Regions from separate parts of the Bacillus sp. 41-22 genome, predicted to be linked through region 1. Evidence: a T-box and tRNA genes for the amino acid it is inferred to sense, from the RefSeq annotation. Region 1 holds a T-box; the other holds one or more tRNA genes.
What was found. A T-box is a leader RNA that pairs with one kind of tRNA and senses whether it is charged. The one in region 1 lies ahead of lysS (lysine--tRNA ligase), so its partner is inferred to be a tRNA-Lys.
Positions count from the first base shown of each region.

Region 2: it encodes a tRNA-Lys, which carries the amino acid that the T-box ahead of lysS (lysine--tRNA ligase) is inferred to sense. The anticodon was not compared.

Region 1 is NZ_CP084035.1:2,637,337-2,640,735, reverse strand. Features, by position in the region: gene LCF45_RS13365 (class I SAM-dependent methyltransferase) at 1-32, opposite strand, end outside; gene LCF45_RS13360 (SMP-30/gluconolactonase/LRE family protein) at 29-931, opposite strand; gene LCF45_RS13355 (DUF2197 domain-containing protein) at 1,073-1,243, shown strand; T-box leader at 1,315-1,571, shown strand; gene lysS (lysine--tRNA ligase) at 1,655-3,208, shown strand; gene LCF45_RS13345 (cell wall hydrolase) at 3,270-3,399, opposite strand, start outside.
Region 2 is NZ_CP084035.1:248,577-251,975, reverse strand. Features, by position in the region: rRNA gene LCF45_RS01465 (16S ribosomal RNA) at 1-1,097, opposite strand, end outside; tRNA gene LCF45_RS01460 (tRNA-Gly) at 1,174-1,244, opposite strand; tRNA gene LCF45_RS01455 (tRNA-Pro) at 1,246-1,322, opposite strand; tRNA gene LCF45_RS01450 (tRNA-Arg) at 1,326-1,402, opposite strand; tRNA gene LCF45_RS01445 (tRNA-Leu) at 1,499-1,581, opposite strand; tRNA gene LCF45_RS01440 (tRNA-Lys) at 1,598-1,670, opposite strand; tRNA gene LCF45_RS01435 (tRNA-Gln) at 1,676-1,750, opposite strand; tRNA gene LCF45_RS01430 (tRNA-Asp) at 1,838-1,913, opposite strand; tRNA gene LCF45_RS01425 (tRNA-Met) at 1,917-1,993, opposite strand; tRNA gene LCF45_RS01420 (tRNA-Val) at 2,018-2,093, opposite strand; tRNA gene LCF45_RS01415 (tRNA-Glu) at 2,098-2,172, opposite strand; tRNA gene LCF45_RS01410 (tRNA-Ser) at 2,181-2,271, opposite strand; tRNA gene LCF45_RS01405 (tRNA-Asn) at 2,275-2,349, opposite strand; gene LCF45_RS01400 (SprT family protein) at 2,464-2,919, opposite strand; gene cmpA (cortex morphogenetic protein CmpA) at 3,130-3,246, shown strand; gene LCF45_RS01390 (Tex family protein) at 3,304-3,399, opposite strand, start outside.

The DNA of each region.
Region 1 (3,399 bases):
TCTTCTTGTCTTATGTAATCGATTCTGTTCATAGTGTTTCAGCTCCAATAGTTTCATGGCGAAATGAATAGGTTGGACAACCTTTAACATTCATTTGAATTCGAAATATACCACCAGCATGTGGGTACTGTTTTAATTCCGCATCAGTCATTCTTGTTCTGGCTGTTGTGATATATAAATCGGTCAAATTAGGTCCTCCAAATGTACACGACGTTACATATAAAGCAGGAATCGGAATACTTAAAATCTGTTCTCCAGTCAAGGGATTCCATCTAGTAATCTTCGAGCCTCCCCAATGTGCAATCCATAAACAACCTTCTACATCAATTGTCATACCATCGGGTAGACCTTCATTTTCAGGGAAGATGATAACATCTGTTGGATTGCTAATTACACCAGTATGTATATCATAATGAAAACGGACTACTTTTTTTGTAGGTGTATCAATAAAATAAAGGTATGTATCGTCAGGAGACCATGCTATGCCGTTTGATGTATTTACATGTGATACCTTTTTCTCTACTTGGAGATTATTATTTAAAGAATACAAGGAACCGGCGCCACTTATACCATATAAGTCAGTAGTGCCTGCCCAAAAGCGGCCAGCCGGATCGCATTTCCCGTCATTAAAACGATTTTCTATTAAATGTGGTTCAGGATCATAAATATGTGTAAGCTCTTCTGTATTTAGATTAAAAGAATAAAACCCTTTTTCTAGAGCTAAAAGTACTAAATCATCTAGATATGGAACGACACAGCCGATTTGCTGATTGAGGGCAATCACTCGGTTTGAATTATTAGCGGGGGTATAAATGCATAGTTTTTTCTCCATAATATCAACCCAGTATAAAAGCTGCTTTTTTTCATTCCAACATGGTCCTTCAGCTAAACTTGCTTTAGCATCTAAAACTAATTCTATATTACTGAACAAGATGTTCACCTCGCTTTATAAGATATTTATATAATTCGATAAGAATAGAGGTAAACCTTTTGTGAGAGATTATTAAGATTTGCAATGTCGAAAACAGACCTTTTCAAGTTATTAAAAAAATGTATAAACACTGTGAGGAAAATGCATATGCTGTTTTATGAGATTGTTTGCTTTTCGTGTAAAAATATATTCCGAGTATACGAAGGAAGTGAAAAATATAAGCGATTTAAAGAGAAACCGAAAGGGACATATTGTTGTGATGAGTGTAGCCACAGAATTCAATTAGAAGCGATAAAATGTTTTTTTAGGTAGTTTTATATTTTTGTTCGGAAAAATTTTACAATATATACGTTATAAATTATCATATGTAAAAACTAATATTCAAAATGGCATTGAAGAGAAGAGTAGTTAAGAAAGAATACGTACAGAGAGCTCTGGTAGCTGAGAAAGAGCGGTATACATCTTAATGAAAAAAGACTTAGAGCTGCGCAAGGAACTAATTCATTTAGGGATGGTGCGACGGGTTCTCCCGTTATAGAGATAGGGTCTAAGCATGTTTTGCCGTACCTGAAGAGGTTAATATGGTGACGTATTAACAAACTGAGGTGGTACCGCGAAGCTAATAACTCTCGTCCTCAAGATGAATAATCTTGGGGGTGGGGGTTTTTTTGTTGTATAAAACTGAAAATGTGAAAACAAAAATACAATTGAGGTGAGTGGCATATGCATTGGGCGTATGAAGTAGCACATGAATTAATTAGAAAACATCCAAACAAAGAAACTTTTGTTTGTGCAGCTGGAATTAGTCCATCTGGTTCTGTTCATATTGGGAACTTCCGTGAAATAGTAACGACTTATTTCGTTGTAAGGGCTCTGCAAGATTTAGGGAAAAAGACTCGTTTTATCTTTTCATGGGATGATTATGACAGGCTTAGAAAAGTCCCTAAAAATATTGATCCTTCTTTTGCAAAATATATTGGTATGCCATACTGTAATATTCCAGATCCGTATGGGTGTCATAACTCGTACGCAGAGCATTTTGAAAAAGAGTTTGAGGAATCGCTTCAAGCATTTGGAATTGAAGTAGAATTTATTTATCAACATATTGAATATAGAAGCGGAAGGTATAACGAAAATATATTAGAGTCTTTGTATAAAAGAAAAGAAATATATGATATTTTAATGGGGTTTAAAACAGGAATACACAGAGAAGAAGATAGAGAAAACTTTTATCCCGTTACGTTATATTGTGAGAGCTGCGGGAAAGATACAACAACTATTACACAATTTAATGGAGTATTAAAAACAGTTCGGTATGACTGTGAATGTGGAAATCAAAATAAATTATCCGTATTAAATACAAGTCAAATGAAACTGAATTGGAAAATCGATTGGCCGATGAGATGGATGATAGAGGATGTTATTTTCGAACCGGGCGGAAGAGATCATTCATCGGAAACTGGTAGTTATAATGTATCAAAAGAAATTGCAAGGAAAATATTTAATTGTGAAGCCCCTCAATACGTTGCTTATGATTTCATTGGAATTAAAGGGCATCATGAAAAAATGTCCAGTTCTTCAGGGAATAGTATTACACCTAGCGACTTATTAAAAGTGTATGTACCAGAAGTAATTCTTTTTATGTTTGCAAAATATAAGCCTGATGCAGCTTTTCACATTGGGCTTGATGAAGATGTAATTCGCAATTATACAGAGTATGAGAGATTGAAGGATAGTTATGAAAATAAAACACTCAAAAATGAAGATTTATTTGATGCAATTAAACTTTCTAGACTAGATAGCCTATTTAAAGAATATCCAAAGTTTAATCAAGTAGCAGGAACTTTACCGTTATTAAATTTTGATTCATCTATTTTACAAGATATATTAGAGAAAATAGATAGGAGCTATGCATTACCTGAAATGATAGCGATAAGTAATCGTGCTGAGTATTGGATAAGAAACTTTCAATCTAAAAAATTAATTGCGGTAAATAAAGAGAAAAATACGGAGTTTTATAACACATTAGATGAACGGCAGAAAAAATGGCTAGTAGAAGTTTGTAAAATAATTCGTTCTAATAACGATCATTCTAAACTAATGGAGCAATTGTATACGATTTGTCATCATGAAAATAAAAAAATAATGAAAGAAAATCAAAAACAATTATTTACCATTTTATATAGGCTCATTATGAATCAATCAAGTGGTCCACGTATACCGTTATTAATACATGTGGTAGGCGCCAGAAAATTCGTCACATTATTAGATTTCTAAAATATAGTTAAAAGCAACGCAAGTACTCAATAGAATAAGTACTTGCGTTGCTTAATTTTTACTATCTTGAATACATTTTCGGACATTCATCACCACTAGGTTCATAAAAACAGTGACTTTTAAATTGCCCTGCAAACGGCTGATTATACCATTCGGGTGGACAAGCTCCAACTGGACGAAAATACCAAAGA
Region 2 (3,399 bases), 2.4 Mb from region 1:
CAACATCTCACGACACGAGCTGACGACAACCATGCACCACCTGTCACTCTGCTCCCGAAGGAGAAGCTCTATCTCTAGAGTTTTCAGAGGATGTCAAGACCTGGTAAGGTTCTTCGCGTTGCTTCGAATTAAACCACATGCTCCACCGCTTGTGCGGGCCCCCGTCAATTCCTTTGAGTTTCAGCCTTGCGGCCGTACTCCCCAGGCGGAGTGCTTAATGCGTTAACTTCAGCACTAAAGGGCGGAAACCCTCTAACACTTAGCACTCATCGTTTACGGCGTGGACTACCAGGGTATCTAATCCTGTTTGCTCCCCACGCTTTCGCGCCTCAGTGTCAGTTACAGACCAGAAAGTCGCCTTCGCCACTGGTGTTCCTCCATATCTCTACGCATTTCACCGCTACACATGGAATTCCACTTTCCTCTTCTGCACTCAAGTCTCCCAGTTTCCAATGACCCTCCACGGTTGAGCCGTGGGCTTTCACATCAGACTTAAGAAACCACCTGCGCGCGCTTTACGCCCAATAATTCCGGATAACGCTTGCCACCTACGTATTACCGCGGCTGCTGGCACGTAGTTAGCCGTGGCTTTCTGGTTAGGTACCGTCAAGGTGCCAGCTTATTCAACTAGCACTTGTTCTTCCCTAACAACAGAGTTTTACGACCCGAAAGCCTTCATCACTCACGCGGCGTTGCTCCGTCAGACTTTCGTCCATTGCGGAAGATTCCCTACTGCTGCCTCCCGTAGGAGTCTGGGCCGTGTCTCAGTCCCAGTGTGGCCGATCACCCTCTCAGGTCGGCTACGCATCGTCGCCTTGGTGAGCCGTTACCTCACCAACTAGCTAATGCGACGCGGGTCCATCCATAAGTGACAGCCGAAGCCGCCTTTCAATTTCGAACTATGCAGTTCAAAATATTATCCGGTATTAGCCCCGGTTTCCCGGAGTTATCCCAGTCTTATGGGTAGGTTACCCACGTGTTACTCACCCGTCCGCCGCTAACTTCATAAGAGCAAGCTCTTAATCCATTCGCTCGACTTGCATGTATTAGGCACGCCGCCAGCGTTCATCCTGAGCCAGGATCAAACTCTCCAATAAAGTTAGTTTGTCTAGCATCTAAAAATAAAAATTGACGTTCACGTTGTTTGTTTCGTTCAGTTTTCAAAGAACTAAAAGCGGGTGAAGAGAATCGAACTCTCGACCAGAGCTTGGAAGGCTCTTGTTTTACCACTAAACTACACCCGCGTGGTCGGGAAGACAGGATTTGAACCTGCGACCCCCTGGTCCCAAACCAGGTGCTCTACCAAGCTGAGCCACTTCCCGTTATGGCGCGCCCGAGAGGAGTCGAACCCCTAACCTCTTGATCCGTAGTCAAACGCTCTATCCAATTGAGCTACGGGCGCTTATTCATGATGTTTTTTCGTCGTTGTATTTTGGCGACTCAATTATCTTACCATACTACATTTTCAAATGCAAGTACTTTTCAAAAGATTTTTTGATGCGGCCGAGAGGACTTGAACCTCCACGGGGTTTCCCCCACTAGGCCCTCAACCTAGCGCGTCTGCCGTTCCGCCACGACCGCGCGGAAAAAACAAAAGTGAGCCATGAAGGATTCGAACCTTCGACCCTCTGATTAAAAGTCAGATGCTCTACCAACTGAGCTAATGGCTCGTAAATGGCTGGGCTAGCTGGATTCGAACCAGCGCATGACGGAGTCAAAGTCCGTTGCCTTACCGCTTGGCTATAGCCCATCGAAATAGTTATCTTCTTTTCAAAGACAAATGTTATTTTACCATAATGTCCAATAAAAAACAACTGCTATATAGCAGAAGTTAAAATGGCGGTCCCGACCGGGGTCGAACCGGCGATCTCCTGCGTGACAGGCAGGCATGTTAACCACTACACCACGGGACCATTTGGTTGCGGGGACAGGATTTGAACCTGCGACCTTCGGGTTATGAGCCCGACGAGCTACCGTACTGCTCCACCCCGCGATAATATTATTTATATAATTTATATGGTGGAGGATGACGGGATCGAACCGCCGACCCCCTGCTTGTAAGGCAGGTGCTCTCCCAGCTGAGCTAATCCTCCGAAGTGGTGACCCGTACGGGATTCGAACCCGTGTTACCGCCGTGAAAGGGCGGTGTCTTAACCACTTGACCAACGGGCCAATATGTATGGCAGAGAAGAAGGGATTCGAACCCTCGCACCGCGTTAGCGATCTACTCCCTTAGCAGGGGAGCCCCTTGAGCCACTTGGGTACTTCTCTGTATGGCTCCGCAGGTAGGACTCGAACCTACGACCGATCGGTTAACAGCCGATAGCTCTACCACTGAGCTACTGCGGAATAATGAAGACAATTTGTATCTTATAAAAATTCTCATCGTAAGTCAAGAAGTTTTTTCACAACATCTTGCGCAAACGTGACATGTTTATAATATACTGGATTGCGTTTTCACTGTCAAGATGTTTTCACTACCAGTTTTAGTTGTCCTTTACACTTTCCACATACATATCTTTGTGTATTTATTTGACGTCTTCTTACATATTGAAAAGAACACCCCATACATTCATACATAGAAACTCTCGTTTCCTCCTCACTAATCATTCGTTTACAAAAACGTGGTGCACCTACTTTCTTTAATAACTCCCGAAAATCTCTATCTCGATGCTTATACCCTTTTCCTGTGATATGTAAGTGATAATGACAAAGTTCATGTTTAACAATCCCGACTAACTCTTCTTTTCCATATACTTCGTAATATCGATAATTCAATTCTATATTATGATTCTTCAATAGATAGCGCCCACCAGTTGTACGTAACCTACTATTAAACATCGCTTTATGTAAAAACGGCATTCCAAAGCATTGTAACGATACCTCTTCCACTAACCGCTGAATTTCTTGCTCATCCATTCTCATTCCTCCTAAACTAAAAAATATTTCCACACTTTTCTCCCTTCTTATACATATAGTAAATAGTACATATACCCATCCTCATTCAAGAAGCGTGATTTCTAAAAATGCAGCATTGCTAGAAATCCACTCACCAACCTCTCATCAAAGTTACTTTAACTAAAAGGAGCTACTTTTTTTGAGAGCAGGATTAAACAAGGAGGGATTCCTATGCCCACGTGGCTAAAGAAACAAATGCAACGTGCATATTTCGAGAAAAACCGGTATCAAATCAAGTTACTAAATGAATGCTGGTTTTATTATAGTAAAATACATCAAAGTTCATAATCAATTAAACTTTCCAGTTCATAAAAAGAGAGCAGTTTCATCTGCTCTCTTTTCTTACTATTCAATCGGTAACATTGATAATGCAACACGACCTTTTTTCGTATCAATATCATCTACCCATACCTTTACAATTTGTCCCACGGATACAATATC